3 regions of the Pseudarthrobacter sp. NPDC058119 genome follow, and region 2 is predicted to be linked to each of the others. Evidence: riboswitches for the same ligand, from Rfam matches in the RefSeq annotation. Region 2 holds a riboswitch; each other region holds the start of a gene.
The links. A riboswitch is a leader RNA that binds a small molecule or an ion and turns the genes downstream of it on or off. The one in region 2 is predicted to bind thiamine pyrophosphate.
Positions count from the first base shown of each region.

Region 1: linked by a shared signal. The riboswitch ahead of ACFVTD_RS09490 (ECF transporter S component) and the one ahead of thiD (bifunctional hydroxymethylpyrimidine kinase/phosphomethylpyrimidine kinase) in region 2 are both predicted to bind thiamine pyrophosphate.
Region 3: linked by a shared signal. The riboswitch ahead of thiC (phosphomethylpyrimidine synthase ThiC) and the one ahead of thiD (bifunctional hydroxymethylpyrimidine kinase/phosphomethylpyrimidine kinase) in region 2 are both predicted to bind thiamine pyrophosphate.

Region 1 is NZ_JBHVTN010000003.1:338,072-345,202, reverse strand. Features, by position in the region: gene ACFVTD_RS09505 (LacI family DNA-binding transcriptional regulator) at 1-688, opposite strand, end outside; gene ACFVTD_RS09500 (dihydrodipicolinate synthase family protein) at 856-1,791, shown strand; gene ACFVTD_RS09495 (MFS transporter) at 1,908-3,308, shown strand; TPP riboswitch at 3,534-3,674, shown strand; gene ACFVTD_RS09490 (ECF transporter S component) at 3,742-4,365, shown strand; gene ACFVTD_RS09485 (ABC transporter ATP-binding protein) at 4,365-5,909, shown strand; gene ACFVTD_RS09480 (energy-coupling factor transporter transmembrane component T family protein) at 5,906-6,706, shown strand; gene ACFVTD_RS09475 (UDP-N-acetylglucosamine 1-carboxyvinyltransferase) at 6,822-7,131, shown strand, end outside.
Region 2 is NZ_JBHVTN010000008.1:62,081-69,211, forward strand. Features, by position in the region: gene ACFVTD_RS16715 (vitamin K epoxide reductase family protein) at 1-254, opposite strand, end outside; gene ACFVTD_RS16720 (Rne/Rng family ribonuclease) at 692-4,099, shown strand; TPP riboswitch at 4,249-4,345, shown strand; gene thiD (bifunctional hydroxymethylpyrimidine kinase/phosphomethylpyrimidine kinase) at 4,353-5,873, shown strand; gene rplU (50S ribosomal protein L21) at 6,136-6,444, shown strand; gene rpmA (50S ribosomal protein L27) at 6,506-6,769, shown strand; gene obgE (GTPase ObgE) at 6,887-7,131, shown strand, end outside.
Region 3 is NZ_JBHVTN010000001.1:16,318-23,448, reverse strand. Features, by position in the region: gene ffh (signal recognition particle protein) at 1-1,555, shown strand, start outside; gene ACFVTD_RS00125 (alpha/beta hydrolase) at 1,659-2,393, shown strand; gene thiC (phosphomethylpyrimidine synthase ThiC) at 2,390-4,216, opposite strand; TPP riboswitch at 4,212-4,319, opposite strand; gene ACFVTD_RS00115 (amidohydrolase family protein) at 4,399-5,481, shown strand; gene ACFVTD_RS00110 (VOC family protein) at 5,579-6,454, shown strand; gene ACFVTD_RS00105 (hypothetical protein) at 6,597-7,043, shown strand.

The DNA of each region.
Region 1 (7,131 bases), on a different contig from region 2:
CGTTTTCGATGCCGTAACCCGCAGCGATCAGCCAGTCTTCCCGGGACCGGATGCCAGCTTCATTGAAGGCTTTGCGGGCTCCTGCCAGACGCGCCGTTCCCGTCGAGGTAAAGGCAGGGCCCGTGACGACGGCGATATCTCGGTGTCCGAGGTCGATGAGGTGGCGCACGGCGAGATAGCCGCCGACCTCATCGTCGCCAAGCGCAGAGGGGCTGACGCCGTCGGTGCGGAGTACCAGGGCATGCGCTACGCGGCGCTCACGCAGCAGCCGCGGCAGTTCGTCATCGAGGCGGGCAGTCGCAAGGATAAGGCCGTCTACGTTCCTGTCCAAGAGGGTCTCCGCCGCGCGGCGTTCATCGTCAGGATCGTCCCCGCTGGTGGCGACCATAGCAAAGTAGCCCCGGGATGAGGCGGCTTTTTCGAGCTCTTCAAACATCAAAGCCATGACCGTGTCGCTGAGCCTGGGAACGAGGACGCCCAAGGTCCTTGTCTCGCCGCGGCGAAGGCTGGAGGCGAAAGAATTCCTGCGGTACCCGAGTTCTTCGGCGATTTTCCTGACATGGGCTGCAGCTGCGGATCTGGACGTGGTGCGTTCATCCAGGGCGCGACTGGCCGTGGAGACGCTCACGCCGCTGGCAGCCGCGACGTCCTTCAGGGTGATGATTTCGCCGGGGACGGCCCGTTCCATCGCGGTTCTCCTCTTCAGCAAGGGTGTAACAGCCACTCTAATTCCTCCTTCTTGCAAACGTTCCCTTGACAGTGACCTGTGACACGTGCAAACTTGAAAACGTTCCCGCAAACGATTTCATTCTAGCGGGACTACCGACCATCAAAGAAGACAAGAAGGTAGCTGCAATGGCACTCGATCTCCGCGGACTCAGCCCCGCACCCGTCACCCCGTTCACCGAAGATGGCGCTGTCGACTTCGATGCGATCCAGCGCCTGGGTTCCTGGCTCGGATCGATTGACGGCGTGAAGAGCCTCGTCGTCCTGGGCCACGCCGGCGAAGGAACGTTCCTCACCGAAGAGGAGCAGCTGGACGTTATCCGCGCGTTCGTGGCGTCCACCGACGGCCGCGTCCCAGTCGTGGCCGGCATTACCAAGGAGGGCAACAAGACCGCGGCCCTCGAGGCCAAAAAGGCCGTCGAGGCGGGCGCATCCGCTGGCCTGGTCTACCCTTCGCACGGCTGGCTGCGCTTCGGCTACCAGCAGGGCGCCCCGCAGTCGCGCTACAAAGAGATCTATGAAGAGTCCGGCCTGCCGCTGATCCTCTTCCAGTACCCCGACAACACCAAGGCGACTTACGACCTCGACACCCAGCTGGAGATCGCCGGCCAGGAAGGCGTCTTCGCCACGAAGAACGGCGTCCGGAACATGCGCCGCTGGTACACCGAAATCCCCGCCCTGCGCGCCGCGTACCCCGAACTGCAGATCCTGTCCTGCCATGACGAGTACCTGCTGCCGACAATGTTCGATGTCGATGGCCTGCTCGTCGGCTACGGCAACATCGCCCCCGAATTGCTCGTCGGACTCATCGAGGCCGGCAAGGCGCAGGACTACAAGCGTGCCCACGCCATTCATGAGCGGTTGCTGCCGGTGACCAAGAATGTCTACCACCGCGGCTCCCACATGGAGGGCACCGTCGCCTTGAAGTGGGGCTTGGTGAACCGCGGCATCCTGGACCACGCCACGGTCCGCACCCCGCTCCTGCCCCTGCCCGAGGGCGCCGAGACCGAAATCGCGGAAGCCTTCGCCGCCGCCAACATCGGCAAAGTCACCGCCGCTGTCTGATCCACGGATCCCAAGGATGGCGGGAGCAACTCCCGCCATCCTCCCCTAGGCTTTAGCCATCTCCACTCTTGGTCAATGAGGACCCCAGCATCACCGCTGGAGAAGGAGGACTCGCAATGCGCGAGCCGAACACCACCACCACCACCATGGCGGGCGGCCCCAACGCCGCCAGGATCAATGCAGAGCTCGTAGCCCGCCTCGAGAGGCTCCCGCTCACCCGGCGCCTGACCCTGATCCGCGTGGTCATCGGGTCAGCCACGTTCTTCGACGCGTACACCGTCCTGGCCATCGCCTTCGCGATGCCCCAGCTGTCCACCGAATGGCACCTGAACGCCGGGGAAATCGGAATGATCCTCTCCGCCGGCTACGTCGGGCAAATCTTCGGATCACTCTTCTTCGGCCAACTCGCCGAACGCATCGGACGCCTTCCAGTCCTGCTCATCACCATCCTGCTTTTCGTCTCCATGGACGTCGCCTGCCTTTTCGCATGGGGTGCCACGTCAATGATCATCTTCCGGTTCCTCCAAGGCATCGGCACCGGCGGCGAAGTGCCGGTCGCCAGCGCCTACATCAACGAATTCGTCGGCGCCAAAAAGCGCGGCCGCTTCTTCCTCCTCTACGAGGTCATCTTCCCCGTCGGCCTCATGTTCGCCGGCATCGCCGGGTACTTCCTCGTCCCGGTCGTTGGCTGGAAGGCCATGTTCATCGTCGGCATCATCCCCGCCCTCCTCACCATCCCCATGCGCTGGCTCATGCCCGAATCCCCGCGCTGGCTTGCCTCCAGGGGCCACATCCACAAGGCCGAGACAGTCGTCGCCATGCTGGAAAAGGAAGCGCGAAAAGCCGGACACACCCTCTCCGATCCTGTCGTCCGCCCCGTGGATCCGAAGGCAACGGCCCGCACCAGCTGGCGAGAACTGTTTTCCGGGATCTACAAGAAGCGCACCTTCATGATCTGGATGCTCTGGATCTGCGTCTACATGGTCAACAACGGCCTTATCACCTGGCTCCCCACGCTTTACAAGCAGACCTTCAACCTTCCGCTGCAAACCAGCCTCGCCTACGGCTGGGTCACGTCGGCAGTAGGCGTCGTCGCGTCGATCGTCTGCGCACTGCTCATCGACCGCGTCGGCCGCAAACGCTGGTACTCGTGGGCATTCCTCGCCGCCACGGTGCCGCTCGTCGTCCTCACCGCCCTCGGCGCCGTCTCCGCCACCCAAGTGGTGGTGTTCGCCAGCATCGCCTACGCCATCCTCCAAACCATCTCCTTCTCCCTGTACCTCTACTCCGCCGAGCTCTACCCCACCCGGCTGCGCGCCATCGGAACCGGTTTCGGCAGCGCCTGGCTCCGCGCCGGCTCAGCGATCGGGCCCATCCTTGTGGGCTACATCGTCGACAACTACGGCATCAGCTTCGTCTTCACCGTCTTCGCAGCAGTCGCCCTCATCGGCGGCCTGATCACTATCTTCTTCGCCATCGAAACCAAAGGCCGGGTCCTCGAAGAGCTCTCGCCCTAAACGACAAACCGCCTCCACGGCAGCGGCTGGAACCTCCTTGGGTCCGTGCCGCTGCCATTGGCAGTTAAGGTTGCCTTCCGGCCGGCGCGCGGCGCATTCCAGACCGGACCCGGTCATATCCGGCGGATTGGCGCACGGGGCCCCGCAATCCAGCCCTGCCAGGTGTAAACTTGACCTCGCCCAACCGGGCACACCAACAAGCGTTACCCACACCAAAAGCAACACTAAAAACGACAGGGGAGCGCCGCCGTCGGGCAACCTGGCACCAGCCGGGCACCGCAGGTGGGCGCTGAGAGTGCGGACAGCCGCAGACCCTCGAACCTGATCCGGTTAGTACCGGCGCAAGGGAGTCGAGTTCTCAAAGTGTCGCGGTTCCACGGCCACAGGCCGCCGGCCGGGTCCACTTTCCCCTCCTGTTTCCCAGGAGGATCACATGAGCACTGCAGCAATCAAGAAGACCACCAGCAAGTCCTGGCGCGTCGTGGACATCGTCGTCGCCGCCCTGGTGGCCATCGCCGGCGGCGTCATCTTCTGGGCCTGGGACCAGGGCGCCGCCGCCCTGTCCGCTCCCATGAACGCCGCCTACCCACCCCTCACCGGGCTGCTCGCCGGCGGATGGATGATTCCAGGCGTGCTCGGGATGCTCATCATCCGCAAGCCCGGGGCTGCCCTGTTCTGCGAAACCGTGGCCGCCACCGGAGAGCTGCTCATGGGCTCCCAGTACGGCGCTTCGGTCCTCTTCTCCGGTTTCATCCAGGGCCTGGGCGCGGAAATCATCTTCGCAATCTTCGTGTACCGGAAATTCAACCTGCCCGTGTCCCTGCTGGCAGGCGCTGCGGCCGGATTCTTCTGCGGCCTGAACGATTCGTTTGCACCGTGGGGCTGGAACATCGCCTACTCCGGCGCGGACAAGCTGGCCTACATTGTCCTCACCACCATTTCCGGAGCCATCCTGGCCGGCGCGCTGGCCTGGCTCGCCACCCGCGGCCTGGCCCGCACCGGCGTCCTGAGCTCCTTCGCGTCCCGCAAGGCCGCCACGGAGCCCGTCTTCTCCTGATGGCACCCTCCCAGGACTCCGGCGCGGTCCGCCCCGCCGCCGTCACCGCCCGCGGCTGGGGCTGGCGGCACGCCGGCCGGGCCAAACCCGCCGTCCACGGCCTCGACCTGGACATCGCCCCCGGGGAGCGGGTGCTGCTGCTCGGCCCCTCCGGCGCCGGGAAGTCCACGCTGCTGCACGCGCTGGCCGGCGTCCTGGGAGACATCAACGACGACGGCGAGGCAGGCGACGCCGACGAGTCCGGTTCGCTCCTGGTGGACGGCGCCGCGCCCCGCTCCCAGCGCGGCCGCGCCGGCCTGATGCAGCAGGACCCCGAGACGCAGGTGGTCCTCTCCCGGGTGGGGGACGACGCCGCCTTCGGCGCCGAAAACCTCGCGGTGCCCCGCGACGCGATCTGGCCCCGCGTGCAGGCAGCGCTGGCCGACGTCGGACTCTCCCACCTCCCGCTTGACCACCCGACGTCGGCCCTGTCCGGCGGCCAAAAGCAGCGCCTGGCGCTCGCTGGCATCTTGGCGATGCGCCCCGGCCTGATCCTGCTGGACGAACCCACCGCCAACCTGGACCCGGACGGCGTGCTCGAAGTCCGGGACGCCGTGGCCCGCTCCCTGGACAAAACCGGCGCCACCCTGGTGGTCGTGGAGCACCGCGTGTCCGTGTGGAAGGACCTGGTGGACCGGATCGTGGTCCTGCAGCCCGGCTCCGCCAGCGAGCCCGCCGTGCTCCTGGACGGCCCGCCGGACCACGTGCTCAACGAGGCGCGGACCATGCTGGCCGCTGCCGGCGTGTGGGTCCCCGGGTACGTCCCGGCCACCCGTTCGCGCGCCGCCGTCCCGGCCCACGGAACGGGCACCCTCCTGCTGGCCGCTGAGCAGCTGGCCGTGTCCCGGGAGCGTCCGCGCCGCCAGGGTTTTCGGAAGACACCGCCGGTGCCGGTCCAGGAGGGCGTGGCCGCCCAGGTCCGCGCCGGGCAGGCCCTGGCCATCACCGGTCCCAACGGCGCCGGCAAGTCGACGTTCGCCCTGACCCTGGCCGGCCTGCTGGAGCCCGTGGCAGGGACGGTGTCCGCCACGCTGGACCTCAGCCGGGGCGCCGGCATCGACCCCTACAAATGGAAGGCCGAGCAACTGATTTCACGGGTGGGCACGGTCTTCCAGGAACCGGAACACCAGTTCGTCACCGGGAAGGTGCTGGACGAACTGCAGTTCGGCCCGAAGCACCTGGGGCACGGCGAAGACAGGGTGGACGAACTGCTGGAGCGCCTGCGGCTCACCCAGCTGGTGGACGCCAACCCCTATACGCTCTCCGGCGGGGAAAAGCGCCGCCTCTCGGTGGCCACCGTCCTTGCCGCCAGCCCCCAGGTGCTGATCCTGGACGAGCCCACTTTTGGGCAGGATGCCAATACCTGGGCCGAACTCGCATCCTTCCTGTCCGAGCTCCTGGATGCCGGCACGGCGGTGGTTTCCGTGACCCACGACGCCGAGTTCACCGGCGCCCTGGGCGGAACGGAACTGCGGATGGCCGCCACGGAAGCGGTGGCACCATGAGGCAGGAACTCACCTTGGGCGGCAACCGCGCCCTCCTGGCCCGCGCCAATCCACTCAGCAAGTTCGCGGCGGTCCTGCTCATCACGGCGGTCCTGGCGCTGTCCATCGACTGGGTGTCCGCCTCAGTGGCCCTGGTCTTCGAACTGATGCTGTTTCCCCTGGCCGGGCTCACCGTGTCCCTGCTGTGGCAGCGCGGATGGCCGTTGATCCTCGCCGCAGCCATCGGCGGCTGGAGTACCGCCATCCTGGCGCCGGACAGCGGAAGGATCCTGCTCGACGTCGGCATCTGGAGCATGAGCGAGGGTTCCCTCCAGCTGGGCATCGGCTTCCTCCTGCGCGGCTTTGCGATCGCCCTCCCGGCAGTGCTCCTGATGAGCTGCACCGACCCCACTGATCTCGCCGATGCACTGGCGCAGAAGGCCCGGCTGCCCCACCGGTTCGTCCTGGGTACCCTCGCCGCGATGCGCCTGGTGGGGCTCATGGCAGAGGAGTGGCAGACCATCGGGATGGCGCGCCGTGCCCGGGGGGTAGGCGCCCGCGGCAGCCTCGGCCAGCGGGTGAAGGCGACGCTGGGCCAGAGCTTCGGACTGCTGGTGCAGGCCATCCGGCGTGCGTCGAGGCTCGCCGTGACCATGGAGGCGCGGGGATTCGGCGGCGGCCGGCGGACGTGGGCCAGGGAATCCACCTTCAGCCCCTTGGACTCCTGGGTGGTCGCCGGCGGTGTGTTGGTGGCAGGACTTGCGCTGGCAGCGGCTGTCTCTGCAGGCACGTGGAACATGGTGTGGCTCGGCAGCTAGGTCCCGTAAAAGCTACGCTTACTTCCCTATCGCACCGAATGGGTATCGCGTGTGATGCATCCCCTGCTGGCCCTCCAGGTCGGGCTGCATAACTCATTTATGATATATTCGCGGTATGACCCAGGAAACCGCTGAACACGTTGCCGCCATGCTGAGGGACGCCCGGAGCGAGAAGGGGTGGACCCAGGGCCAACTGGCCGCCGAGCTAGGCACCAGCCAGAGCGCCGTTGCCCGGATGGAGCAGGGCAAGCAGAACCTGAGCCTGAAAATGATCCAGCGGCTGGAAAACATCTTTGACCGCAGCATCGTGAACGTGGGCAAGCCGAAGATGACGCACCTGCGGGTGGAAGGCGGGCGCACCCTGTCCGGCGCCGTGGACGTCAACAGCAGCAAGAACGCCGGCGTGGCCCTGCTGTGCGCCAGCC
Region 2 (7,131 bases):
TGCCAGGTCTGCATGACCTGGCCGCAGGAGATCCACGGATTCACGTCGCACACCGTGGTGTGGTTGGGGTCCTTGAGTACTTCGAGTTTTTCCAGGACCAGGGTTCCGGAGGCCAGCCAGCCGACGACTCCGGTAATGACCAGCAGCCAGCCAAAGGGACGGTTCCGGGCCATCCGTGGCAGGCTGCCGGCGCTGGTCTGCGCCTCAGTGGCCCGTTCCTGCTCGTGGGCGCTGACGGGGGAAATGCTGGGCATGGGTGTTGCGTCCTTTTCGTCCGGTGCTCCTGTGCCTGATTGTAACGCCGGGAGCTGGAGCCACCACACAGGCAAAGGAACAGCAACGCCCGCTTCCGCGGCGATCCGGCGCGGGTATGAGAGAATGAACGTGGCTGGAAGCCGATCCACATTCGGACTCCGGTCCGGTGGTTTGTTCCCAAGACCGCCAATGATGAGCAGGGCAGGCTTCGGATTCTTCCGGCACACCCGCGACTCCATTGGGCGGCACCTGGTTGTAACACGCAGAACAACGGGTTTCAGAACATCCGCCGGCTCCCACGGGCTGCCGCACCCCAACGACGGTGCGAACCTGGGAGTATCCACTTGACTTCTGTCAATGCCTGCGGGTGTTGACAATATGTGCCCCAATGGGTGCCGGATGTGGCGGTACGTCAGGGGCAGGAGTGTTGCCACATATGGACAATGATCAGGAACTGGCCGTTAACGACGAAGCAGCGGCAGCTGCACCCAAGAGGGCTCCGCGGACGCGCCGGAAAGCGGCAGCCAAAACCGGAGAAGCTCCCGCGGACGCCGTGACCAGCGCACCGGACGCCGATGCTGTCTCCGGTGAAAACCCGGCGGGTCAAGAGACTGCGGTTGAAGCAGCCGCCGTCGACGCAACAGCTGCCGAAGAAACCGGCACTCCGAAGAAGGCACCCGCCCGGCGCACCCGGGCACGGAAGAAGGCCGACACCGCCGAACCCCTGCCCGCGTTCGCCGCCGACGCGCAGGCTCCCGACGAAGCCGCGGCCGTTGACGCGCCCGCCGCTGTTGCCGGCCCCACCGCCGAAACCCCTGCCGTTCCTGCCCCGGACGGAACGGCGGATGCCGAAGCCAAGCCGGTCCGCCGCCGTCGGGTAGCCACCCGCAAGACTGCGTCCCCAGCCGCCGCCCCAGCAGCGGAGTCCGCGGCAGCGGCTGAAGAAGCACCTGCAGCCGCAGTCCCTGAAGCAGTGCTGCCGGAGGCCGCTGACCAGATCGCGGAGCAGAACGTGGAGCAGGCGGCCGGGTCCGGCGGGCAGGAAGCAGTTCCTGCGGCGGAAGGTGCCCCGGCACAGGAGCAGCCCACGGAAGTGCCGGCAGCCGAGGACGGCGAGGCCGCCGCTGCCGCCAGCCCCTTCGGGTCCCTCTTCCTGGAGCCCGCTTCCCCCACCTCAGTACTCTTCCAGGCCCCTGACCTCAGCACCGTAGTCCGGCCCGCAGCGCCGGCCGCCGCGGAGCCCGGGGAGGAAGACTCCGAAGAAACCGACGATTCCTCCAGCCGCCGCCGTCGCCGCAGCCGCGGCCGCAGGGGCCGCAGCCGGATCGGTGGTACGGCGGAGGAGGACAACGAGGACAGCGGTTCCGAGGCTGAGGACGAGTCCGACGAGGACGCCGCCGGCCAGGTGGAGGACGGCGTGACGTCACGCCGCCGCCGTCGCCGCCGCCGCGGGGACCAGGACCTTGAGCTCACGGGCGGCGGGGACGACGACCCGCCCAACACGGTCACCAGGGTCCGGGCGCCGCGCGCCGTCAGTGAAGCCCCGGTGAGCAACCGGGTCACCAGCGTCAAGGGCTCCACCCGCCTGGAGGCCAAGAAGCAGCGCCGCCGCGAATCCCGGGACACGGGCCGGCGCCGTACCGTCATCACCGAGGCCGAGTTCCTGGCGCGCCGCGAGTCCGTGGACCGCCAGATGATCGTGCGCCAGCGCGATGACAGAATCCAGATCGGCGTCCTCGAAGACGGCGTCCTGGCCGAGCACTTCGTGTCCAAGACCCAGCAGGATTCCCTGATCGGCAACGTGTACCTGGGCAAGGTCCAGAACGTCCTGCCGTCGATGGAAGCGGCGTTCGTGGACATCGGACGCGGCCGCAACGCCGTCCTGTACGCCGGCGAGGTCAACTGGGAAGCCGTCAACCTCGAAGGCAAGCAGCGCCGCATCGAAAACGCGCTCAAATCCGGCGACACCGTGCTGGTCCAGGTCACCAAGGACCCCGTGGGCCACAAGGGCGCCCGGCTCACCAGCCAGATCTCCCTGCCCGGCCGCTATCTGGTGTACGTCCCAGGCGGTTCCATGACGGGCATCTCCCGCAAGCTGCCCGACGTCGAACGCAACCGGCTCAAGCGCATCCTCAAGGACCGCCTGCCCGAACACGCCGGCGTCATTGTCCGCACCGCCGCCGAGGGCGCTTCCGAGGAAGAGCTCACGCACGACATCAATCGGCTGCGCGCCCAGTGGGAAGGCATCGAAAGCCAGTCCACGTCCACCAAGATCCTGGCCCCCGAGCTCCTTTACGGCGAACCTGATCTCACCATCAAGGTGGTCCGCGACGTCTTCAACGAGGACTTCTCCAAGCTCATCGTTTCCGGCGAGGAGGCCTGGGACACCATCGAGGCCTACGTCACCTACGTGGCGCCGGACCTGGTGGGCCGGCTGGAGAAGTGGACCAAGGACCAGGACATCTTCTCCGCCTGGCGCATCGACGAGCAGATCCACAAAGCCCTCGAGCGGAAGGTCTTCCTGCCCTCCGGCGGCTCCCTGGTGATCGACCGCACCGAGGCCATGACCGTGGTGGACGTCAATACGGGCAAGTTCACCGGCAGCGGCGGCAACCTCGAGGAAACCGTCACCAAGAACAACCTCGAAGCGGCCGAGGAAGTGGTGCGCCAGCTCCGGCTGCGCGACATCGGCGGCATCATCGTGATCGACTTCATCGACATGGTGCTCGAATCGAACCGCGACCTGGTCCTCCGCCGCCTGGTCGAGTGCCTGGGCCGGGACCGGACCAAGCACCAGGTTGCCGAGGTGACCTCACTCGGCCTGGTCCAGATGACCCGTAAACGCATGGGCACGGGCCTGCTGGAAGTCTTTGGTGAGCAGTGCGAAGCCTGCGCCGGCCGGGGCGTCGTGACCCACGACGATCCCGTGGAGCACCGCCGCGCCAACATCGTGGCGGCCGAGCACCACGTCCAGCGCACCGACAACCGTCCCGAAGCCCGCGCGGAGACCCGTCCGGAAGCGCAGCGGAACGACAACGGCCAGCCCGGTGTCCGGTCCGAACGCAAGCGGCGGCGGGGACGCGGCGGCCAGCAGCCCGAGGCCGCCCCGGCACCTGCCGTCCATGTCCACACCGTCCAGCCGGACCCCTCCGACGCCGAGCGGCACGCCAAGGCTGAGGCAACCAGGCTTGCCCTGGCGAACATCGCCGCGGCCGCGCATGCAGCCCACCTGCATGACGACGAGGTGGCGGCAGCCCGGCAGGTGCCGTCCGTGGAGCCCGCGCCGGTTCCCGTTGAGGAGAAGCACGACGCCGACGCCCCGGCACGTCCCGCAGCGGTCCTGACGTTCGGCGGCGAGGAAGTCCCGCTTCCGTTCGTGGAGCACGCCGGGGAACAGCATCCGAAGCCTGCCCTGACGCTGGACCGCCTTGCGGAAGCATTCGCCCACCTGGGCCAGCCGGCTTCTCCCGTGGAGAACGCGCCTGCCAGGCAGGCAGAGGCCGTGCAGCCGGCAGCGGAGGTGGCGCCGGAAGGGCATGCCGACGGCGGGGCAGCGGAAGCCCCCGCCGGTGCCGCTCCCGGGGCATCCCCTGAAAAGGACTATTCGGACCACACGCTGGAGCAGTCGCGGCAGCGCCGGCCCCGGCGCCACCGGGCCGCCAGCCGTGCCCAGGGTGCCGCCAACGAGACTGCCGTCCAGCACCATGAAAACGTCCAGGCTGATGCCGCTGGGCACTCGCACGCAGCCAAGGCGCCCGAACCGGCGAAGGACCAGCCGGAACCCCGCAAGGCGGCCGAGGAACCCATCATCCTCGGTGTCGGCGTGCCGGCGTCGGAGCTGTAAATTCCGGCAAGCCACGGCGTCGACAGGTGAAGTCCCCGTCTCGTGGACCATTCCCCCCGAAAGTACAGGGGGAACAGTCCACGCGGCGGGGACTTCCTGCATCTGGCCGCTGTCACCTTTACCACAGCCCCGTGGCAGCGGCTAGGGTAGGAACCGACACGGGGTGCCGCGCACAGGCCGGCTGAGATCCAGACCCGTTGAACCTGTCCGGCTAGTACCGGCGAAGGGATGTCTCTTGTCTTCGACCCTTTTCATGCCCCTGCCAGCTCGCTCCGGCTTCAGCACCGGGCTGTCCACCGGCCGGGACGTCCCGCGGGTACTGTCCATCGCCGGCTCCGACCCGTCCGGGGGGGCGGGTATCCAGGCCGACCTGAAGAGCATTGCCGCGCACGGCGGTTACGGCATGGCTGCCATTACTGCCCTGACGGCACAGAACACCTGCGGTGTCCAGGCAGTCCACGTTCCTCCCGCGGCCTTCCTGGCCCAGCAGCTGGACGCGGTCAGCGATGATATCTCGATCGATGCGGTCAAGATCGGCATGCTGGGGGACGAAGCCGTGATCCGCACTGTCCGGCACTGGCTGGAGAAGGTCCGTCCCGCCGTCGTTGTCCTTGACCCGGTGATGGTGGCCACCAGCGGCGACCGGCTGCTGAGGGAGTCCGCCGAGGCCGCGCTCCGGGACCTGATGCCCCTGGCCCACCTCATTACTCCCAACCTGCCGGAGCTTGCCATGCTGGTGGGCGCGGAACTTGCGGACAGTTGGCCGGCAGCGCTGCAGCAGGGCCGGCGCCTGGCGGATGCCACCGGCGCCACCGTCCTGGTCAAGGGCGGCCACCTGGCGGGTGCGGAGTGCCCGGATGCGCTGGTCAATACCGCAGGCCTCCTGTCGCAGGACGTGGTGGAGGTGCAGGGAAACCGCGTCGACACCCGCAACAGCCACGGCACCGGCTGTTCCCTGTCCTCCGCAATGGCCACCGTCCAGGCACGCCTGGGCGACTGGGAGGCATCGCTCCTGACCGTCAAGCCATGGCTTGCCGGCGCCCTTGAAAACTCGGACCAACTCGAGGTTGGCCAGGGAAACGGACCGGTGCACCACTTCCACCATGTGCGGCAGGACCTGCATGACGGCGGCTTCGCTGCCCGGCTGTGGGAGGAAGCCCAACAGGACCTCGCGGACATCTACGCCCTGGACTTCATTCACGGCCTGGCTGCCGGGGACCTTCCCGAGAAGGACTTTGCCTACTATCTGGCCCAGGATGCCCTGTACCTGAACGGCTACTCCCGGGTGTTGGCACGCGCCAGTGCCCTGGCCCCCTCCGAAGCGGAACAGCTGTTCTGGGCAGGGTCCTCGCAGCAGTGCCTGGAGGTGGAGTCGGAACTGCACCGCTCCTGGCTCAGCACCCGGCCCACCCAGGGCGGCCGCGGCCCCGTCACCAAGGCTTACGTGGACCACCTCACCGCAGCGTCGGCGTCGGGCAGCTATGCCGTCCTGGCCGCCGCCGTCCTTCCCTGCTTCTGGCTCTACGCCGAGGTGGGCGAAAAACTGCACGGCCAGTTCGTTGCCTCGGGGGAGCCGGAAGGGCACGCCTACGCTGCCTGGCTGCGGACGTATGCCGACGAAGGCTTTGCCGAAGCAACGCGCCGGGCCATCGCCATCGTGGACGCGGCAGGACGGAAGGCCTCCGACGCCGAGCGGGAGGCCATGCTGACCGCGTTCAAGCAGTCCTGCCGCCTCGAGGTGGAATTCTTCGACGCGCCGAGGCTGCATTCCTGACTCCTGCGGGGAGCGCCGCCGCTATTATGGAGTTCATGGTTGCGGTGCTGCCCGCCGGAGTGTGGTTACTACCACACCCGGGCCGCCGGAACCAGCCTCATTTGCGGCCGTAGATGGATTTAGCGTATTCTAGATCTTCGGTGCTTACGCCAACACTTGGGTTATGACCCCACGGCGTTGAGGCACAGCGGGAACCTTGGCTTTTTCGAGTCGGTTCCGCACGCAAATTTTGTAATAAACGTCGAGAGAAGTGAGTTCCCAAGTGGTGTACGCGATTGTCCGCGCAGGCGGCCGCCAAGAGAAGGTTTCCGTTGGAGACTTCGTTACCCTGAACCGCGTCGCCGGTGGAGCCGGCAGCACCATCGAGCTGCCCGCACTGCTCCTGGTTGATGGTGACAAGGTCACCTCCGCCGCCGCTGACCTGGCCAAGGTAACTGTTACGGCTGAAATCCTCCAGGACCTGCGTGGTCCTAAGATTGTCATCCAGAAGTTCAAGAACAAGACCGGCTACAAGAAGCGCCAGGGTCACCGCCAGGAACTGACCAAGGTCAAGATCACCGGCATCAAGTAACCACCGGTTACTGTTCAGGTATTTCAACAGATTCCCCAGAATTTAGAGGCAGGCATTTCAGATGGCACATAAAAAGGGCGCGAGCTCCACTCGCAACGGTCGCGATTCCAACGCTCAGTACCTCGGCGTCAAGCGCTTCGGCGGCCAGGTTGTTTCCGCAGGCGAGATCATCGTCCGCCAGCGTGGCACCCACTTCCACCCCGGCGCCGGCGTTGGCCGTGGCGGTGACGACACCCTGTTCGCACTGACCCCGGGCGCCGTTAAATTCGGCACCCGCCGCGGTCGTCGCGTGGTCAACATCGTTGCTGCTGCAGCTGCAGAGTAACAACCAGTTCTGAAGCGGTGGAGCGGGCCTGAGGGTCCGCTCCACTGTTCTTTTAACAGCATTACAATCGATGTGGCGTCCCCGGGCGTCCCATAAACAGCACCTGAGGAGATCCACGTGGCCAGCTTTGTAGACCGGGTAGTACTGCATGTATCCGGCGGAACCGGCGGCCATGGTTGCGTCTCCGTCCATCGCGAGAAGTTCAAGCCCCTCGGCGGTCCCGACGGCGGGAACGGCGGCAACGGTGGCGACGTGATCCTTCGCGTGGACCACCAGACCACCACCCTCCTCGACTACCACCACGCACCGCACCGGCACGCGAGCAACGGCGGCCCCGGCATGGGCGACTGGCGCGGCGGCAA
Region 3 (7,131 bases), on a different contig from region 2:
AGCAACCTTCAAGAATCTCCGCGGCAAGGGCCGCCTGACGGAGGCCGATGTTGATGCCACCGTCCGGGAGATCCGCCGTGCCCTCCTGGACGCCGACGTCGCCGTTCCGGTGGTCCGCGAATTCACCGGGCGTGTCCGCGAACGCGCACTGGGCGCCGAAGTCTCAGGCGCGCTGAACCCCAGCCAGCAGATCGTCAAGATCGTCAACGAGGAACTCGTGGAGATCCTCGGCGGTGAAACCCGGCGCATCCGGCTGGCAAAGAACGGGCCCACCGTCATCATGCTCGCGGGCCTCCAGGGCGCGGGCAAGACCACCCTGGCCGGCAAGCTGTCCAAGTGGCTGAAGGCCCAGGGCCACAGCCCCATGCTGGTGGCCTGCGACCTGCAGCGCCCCAACGCCGTCACCCAGCTCCAGGTGGTGGGCCAGCGCGCCAACGTGCCGGTCTTCGCCCCGCACCCCGGTGCCACCTCCACGGAACTGGACCAGCCCGCCGGCGACCCCGTGGCCGTAGCCCGCGCCGGTGTGGAGGAAGCACGCCAGAAGCTGCACGACGTCGTGATCGTCGACACCGCCGGCCGCCTCGGCGTGGACGCCGGAATGATGGAGCAGGCCCGCCAGATCCGCCGCGCCATTGTCCCGAACGAAGTGCTGTTCGTGATCGACTCGATGATCGGCCAGGACGCCGTCAACACGGCGCTCGCATTCGATGAGGGCGTGAACTTCACCGGCATCGTGCTGTCCAAGCTCGACGGCGATGCCCGCGGTGGTGCGGCGCTGTCCGTTGCGTCGGTTACCGGCAAGCCGGTCATGTTCGCCTCCACCGGTGAAGGACTGGACGACTTCGAGCTCTTCCACCCCGACCGGATGGCCTCGCGCATCCTGGACATGGGAGACATCCTCACGCTCATCGAGCAGGCCGAAAAGGCGTGGGACAAGGACGAAGCTGCCCGGATGGCGAAGAAGTTCGCCGACCAGGAGGACTTCACCCTCGAGGACTTCCTGGCCCAGATGCAGCAGATTCGCAACATGGGCTCCATGAAGAAGATGCTCATGATGATGCCGGGCGCGCAGAATATCCGGCAGCAGCTCGAACAGTTCGACGAGCGCGAAATCGACCGCGTCGAGGCGATCGTCCGGTCCATGACCCCGCATGAGCGGCTTGCGCCCAAGATCATCAACGGCTCGCGCCGGGCACGTATTGCCCGTGGCTCCGGCGTCCATGTGTCCGAGGTCAATGGCCTGCTGGAGCGCTTCGCCCAGGCCCAGAAGATGATGAAGAAGATGGCCCAGGGCGGCATGCCGGGGATGCCCGGGATGCCCGGCCTTCCCGGAGCCGGGGGCGGCGCGCGGAAGAACGCAAAGAACGCACCCAAGAAGAAGGCAAAATCCGGCAACCCCGCCAAGGCGGCGCAGGAGCGCAAGGACGCGGAAGCCCGCCGTGCCAACGCCGCCAAGGCGCTGCCCACCGGTGCCGCGTTCGGCCAGCAGGGCGGCGATTTCGACCCGTCGTCGCTGAACCTTCCCAAGGGCTTCGACAAGTTCCTGGGCAAGTAGGAGTTCCCCGCCATCAGGAAGCGCCAGGTGCCGTCTTGACCGCCCAAGACGACACCTGGCGCTTTTTCGTGGGGATGTCGGCAGCGTGGAATAGGGTTGGGACATGTTCAAGCAGAGGGTAGTTTTCGTGCACGGCGCCGGAAGCTTCGGTGCCGCGGCGTGGCCCCGCCAGCACGGCATGGCACTGTCCTATGACGCCTTGTTCCTGCGCCGGCATGGCTACGATGCCGTCGCGGAGCCGGTGGAATCTTCGTTCGCGGAAGACACCGCGATCATCCTGCGGTCTTTGGGCGACGACGGCCGTGGCGCCGCGGGCGGACACGTGGTGGCACACGCCCAGGGGGCTATCGCCGCCATGATGGCCGCCGTCGAACGCCCGGACCTGGTCTTTTCCCTGACGCTGGTGGAGCCCGCCTGCCTGTCTCTGACGGCGGAACTGCCGGCCACGGCCGCCCACATCAGCCTGATGCAGCCACTGTTCGACGTCCGCCACCAGCTCAGCGACGACGACTTCCAGCGCGAATTCGTCCGCCGGATCTACGCCACCGACCTCCAGCAGCCTGCCACCACCGAGGAGAAACGGTCCGCGCGGCGGCTGCGGCTCCAGGAGCCTTCGTGGGAAGCGCCGCTGCACATCGTTCCGGGCGTCCCCACCCTTGTCCTCACCGGCGGGTGGGAGCCACTCTATGAGGAAATTGCAGGGTACCTCCGGGAGACCGGCGCCCTGCACCGCGTTGCCGCGGGAGGGCACCGGCCCCAGGACTCCCATGATGGGGACCGGTCCATCCGCCAGTTCATCAGCGGGGTCGGCAGGAGCCAGCCCGCCCGGGCGTCCTAGCCTTCAGCGGGGACCCGCAGCTCCGGCAGGTACACCTTGCCGCCGGCTGCCAGGAACTCCTCGCTCTTCCCGCGCATGCCGGAAGCCATGTCCGCCAGCGCCGCTTGGGCCTCCGCGGACCCGTATTCGTCCCGGATGTCCTGGCTGATCCGCATGGAGCAGAACTTCGGACCACACATCGAACAGAAGTGGGCTGTCTTGGCCGGTTCGGCCGGCAGCGTCTCATCGTGGAACGACTCCGCGGTCACGGGGTCCAGGGACAGCGCGAACTGGTCCCCCCAGCGGAATTCGAACCTTGCCTTGGACAGCGCATCATCGCGCTCATGCGCCCCGGGATGGCCCTTGGCCAGGTCCGCGGCGTGCGCTGCGATCTTGTACGTGATCACGCCTGTCTTCACGTCGTCCTTGTTGGGCAGGCCCAGGTGCTCCTTCGGCGTGACGTAGCAGAGCATGGCAGTGCCGTACCGGGCAATCTCGGTGGCGCCGATCGCCGAGGTGATGTGGTCATACCCGGGCGCCACATCCGTCACCAGGGGCCCCAGGGTATAGAAGGGCGCCCCCTTGCACAGTTCCTGCTGCCGCTCCACGTTCTCGCGCACCAGGTGGAAGGGAACGTGGCCGGGCCCTTCCACCATCACCTGCACGTCGTACTCCCAGGCCCGTTGCGTCAGCTCGGCGAGGGTGTCCAGTTCGGCGAACTGGGCGGCGTCGTTGGCGTCCGCGGTGGAACCGGGGCGGAGGCCGTCACCCAGCGAGAAGGCGACGTCGTATTTGGCGAAGATTCCGCACAGTTCATCGAAGTGCGTGTACAGGAAGTTCTCCTGGTGGTGGGCCAGGCACCAGCCGGCCATGATGGAGCCGCCGCGCGAGACGATGCCGGTGACGCGGTTCGCGGTGAGCGGGACGTACCGCAGCAGCACGCCCGCGTGGATGGTCATGTAGTCCACGCCCTGCTCGCACTGTTCAATCACCGTGTCACGGAAGATCTCCCAGGTCAGGGCGTTGGCCTCGCCGTTGACCTTCTCCAGCGCCTGGTAGATGGGGACGGTTCCAATGGGCACGGGGGAGTTGCGGAGGATCCATTCCCTGGTGGTGTGGATGTCATCGCCGGTGGACAGGTCCATAACGGTGTCGGCGCCCCACTGGGTTGCCCACTGCAGCTTGTCCACTTCCTCGGCGATCGAACTCGTCACGGCCGAGTTGCCGATATTCGCGTTGATCTTCACCAGGAAGGCCTTGCCGATGATCATGGGCTCGGATTCCGGGTGGTTGATGTTGTTGGGAATGATGGCGCGGCCGGCGGCCATTTCGCTGCGGACCAATTCCACGTCGCAGTTCTCGCGCAGGGCCACGAACCGCATCTCCTGCGTGATGATGCCCTGCCGGGCATAGTGCATCTGCGTCACTGTCCGGCCGTCGACGGCGCGGCGGGGCACCGGCTGCGCACCCTTCCACTCCGCGGAGGCAGCGCCGCGGCGGACGGCCGAGCGGCCGTCGTCGAGCAGGTTTCTCGCCCTGCCGCCATACGCCTCGGTGTCAGCCCGCGCCGTGATCCACTCGGAGCGGAAGGGCTGCAGGCCTCGGACGGGGTCGCTTCCGGGGCCCGCGGTCCGGTAGGACCGGAAGGGTGGGTTCGGCTGGCCATTGGGTGACGGCTCAAGGGCAATTTCGGTCACCGGGACCCGGATTCCGGACGCCTCATCCGCAAGGTAGGCGAGTGAGTGCGACTTCAGCGACTGGGTCACCGGCGGCACCGAAGTGCCATCCGGCACACCGGCGGACGGCTGAAGGGCAGGGTTCAACTGGGTGTTTTGCGTACTCAAGGGAATACTCACTTCCTTCGCCGGCATTACCCGGACAGGTTCAACGGTCGCAGGCTGCGCCAGCCCGATCTCAGCCCCTGCAAGGGCACCCGTGTGGTCAGGAACGAAGCTACCACAGGCACCCGGAGCGGCCTTGTCATAAACGTGGTGCTACCCTGACCGGCATCGAAAGGAGCACCACCATGGCAGGCATCATCCACTTCCGCGGGCCCGTCCTGACCGCACCGGACAGGATGCGGCATGGACTCTGGTCCGTGGACGGCAAGCTGACGTTCACCCGGCCGGCGGCTGCTCCGGACCGGGTTCTGGACGGCTGGGTGCTGCCGGGCTTCGTCGACGCCCACTGCCACATAGGGCTCGGGGCCGCCGGCCCGGTCGAGCCCGCGGCGGCCAGGGACCAGGCGCAGGCGGACCTCAACGCCGGAACCCTGCTGGTCCGGGACGCGGGTTCGCCGGCAGATACCCGTTGGATGCAGGGCGGCAGGGACTTCCCGGTGCTGATCCGGGCCGGGCGCCATATCGCCCGGACGCGCCGCTACCTGCGGGGCTTCGCCGAGGAGGTGGAGCCCGAGGGCCTCGTGGAGGCCGTCCGAAAGCAGGCGCGCGACGGCGACGGCTGGGTCAAGCTCGTGGGCGACTGGATTGACCGCAGCGCCGGCGACCTGTCGCCGTCGTTTCCTGCCGCCGTCATACGCGATGCCGTCCAGGCGGCGCACGACGAAGGGGCCCGGGTAACGGCGCACTGCTTCGCCGAAGACACCCTGGACCAGGTGCTGGACGCCGGCATTGACTGCGTCGAGCACGCCACCGGGCTCCTGCCCCGCCACCTGCCCCGGTTCGCGGAGCAGGGCGTCCCGATCGTGCCCACGCTCATCAACATCGCCACCTTCCCCGACATTGCCGCGCAGGCGGAACCCAAGTTCCCGCGTTATGCCGCCCACATGCGCGCGCTCTGGGAACGCCGGCTGGAGCGGGTAGCGGAAGCCCATGCGGCCGGTGTCCGCATCTTTGCCGGTACCGATGCCGGCAGCGTGATCAGGCACGGCAGGATCACGGACGAAATCCTCGCCCTGCACGGCGCCGGCCTGCCCATGGAGGCGGCCCTCGACGCCGCCTGCTGGGCAGCCCGGACGTGGCTGGGAGCGGACGGCGTGGAGGATGGGGCCCGCGCCGACGTCGTTGTCTGCCGGGACGACCCGCGCGCGGCACCTCAGACCATTACGGCCCTGGAACACGTGGTGCTGGGAGGGCGGATCATTCGCTGACAGTTGGCTCCCGGGACTTGGAATATATTGAAGCTTCAAGTAATTTTAATGTGTGACAGGCCGCCACCGGGACGGCCGCCAATGCAAGGAGCCGTCAATGACCGCATCAGCCAACAGCCAGGATCTTCTTCCTGCCGACCTCGCCATGGGCACCGTGATGCTCAAGGTGGGCGACATGAAGGTCATGACCGACTACTACCAGCGCGCACTGGGTCTTGAGGTGGTCGCCGAACAGGACGGCGGCCTCTACCTTGGCCGCCTGGGCAGGCCGCTGGTCCACCTCGCACCGGCCCCCGGACTGCACCTTCCCGGCAGGGGAGAGGCGGGTCTCTTCCACACCGCCCTGCTCTTCGAGGACCAGGCTTCCCTTGCCGCCACCGTCGCCACGGCTGCCCAGTACGAGCCGCGGGCCTTCACCGGCAGCGCCGACCACCTGGTCAGTGAGGCCTTCTACTTCACCGACCCCGAGGGCAACGGCATCGAGCTGTACTGGGACCGCCCCCGCAGCAACTGGTCCTGGAACGGGACCGACGTGGTCATGGACAGCCTGGCGCTCCCGCCGCAGCGCTACCTCGAGCAGCACCTCACCGAAGAGTCCCTGGAGGGACAGCGGCAAACAGCCGCCGGCGTGGGCCATGTCCACCTGCAGGTTGGCGACGTGCAGACCGCCCGGGACTTCTACGTGGGCACCCTCGGGTTCGAGAAGACCGCCGGCTGGCACGGGCAGGCCTTGTTCGTTTCCGCGGGCCGGTACCACCACCACATGGCCATGAACGTCTGGAACAGCCGCGGCGCGGGTCCGCGCAAGGACACCCTGGGACTTGGCGAGGTGCTCATCGAGGTTCCGTCAGGGGACGACGTCGGCACCCTGACTGACCGTCTCAAGGTCGCCGGGGTGCCCGCCCATCACACGGGTTCGGAGCTTCGGTTCGAAGATCCGTGGCGCAACCGGATCCGCGTCGCCGTCCGCTGACCACTGCGGCCTCCGGCGCCACTTCGCGGGAGGCCGGTCCGGCGTGCAAGGGCGGCCCTGCAGCTACTAGGCTGATTCCGTACGGCCGGGCGGCAGGAAGTGTCCGGCGCGCAGTTCCGCCAACGGAAGAAGGACACCAGCCATGGGCTTCACCGAGATCTTTGTCGCCACCCATGACGCCGCGCTGAAACGCGCCGGCCTCCTTGATGAAGGCCGCAGCGCCTCCGCCGCGGATTCTGCAGCGGTGCGGATCGAAGGAATCACCGACTTTGAACTGGAACAGCTCGGCGATCTTGCCGGGACGGCTGTCCATGCCGGCGGAGCCGACTACGAGCTGACCATGGTGGACGTCGCGAGCGACTCCCTCCTCGCCGTTCCGCCGGCCATGGTCCGGGCCCTGGCCGACCTTCTCACCTACGAAACCGAGGGCGAGGGCAACGTCCTTGACGATGTTGCGGGGCAGTGGGCCGGCCAGGAGGACATGCCGTTCGGTGCCTCCCAGGCGCGGACCTACGTGCAGCAGCTTGCCGAGCTTGCGGCCGGAATCAACGATTCGGAGCGGACTGGACTCTACGTCTGGTCCGCCTGACCCTGTCCGGCGCGCCCGGGAAACCTTCCCGCGGCGCCGCCGGCGGCCACGCCAAGTCGAAATAACGGCGTTCATCTGGCACAATAAA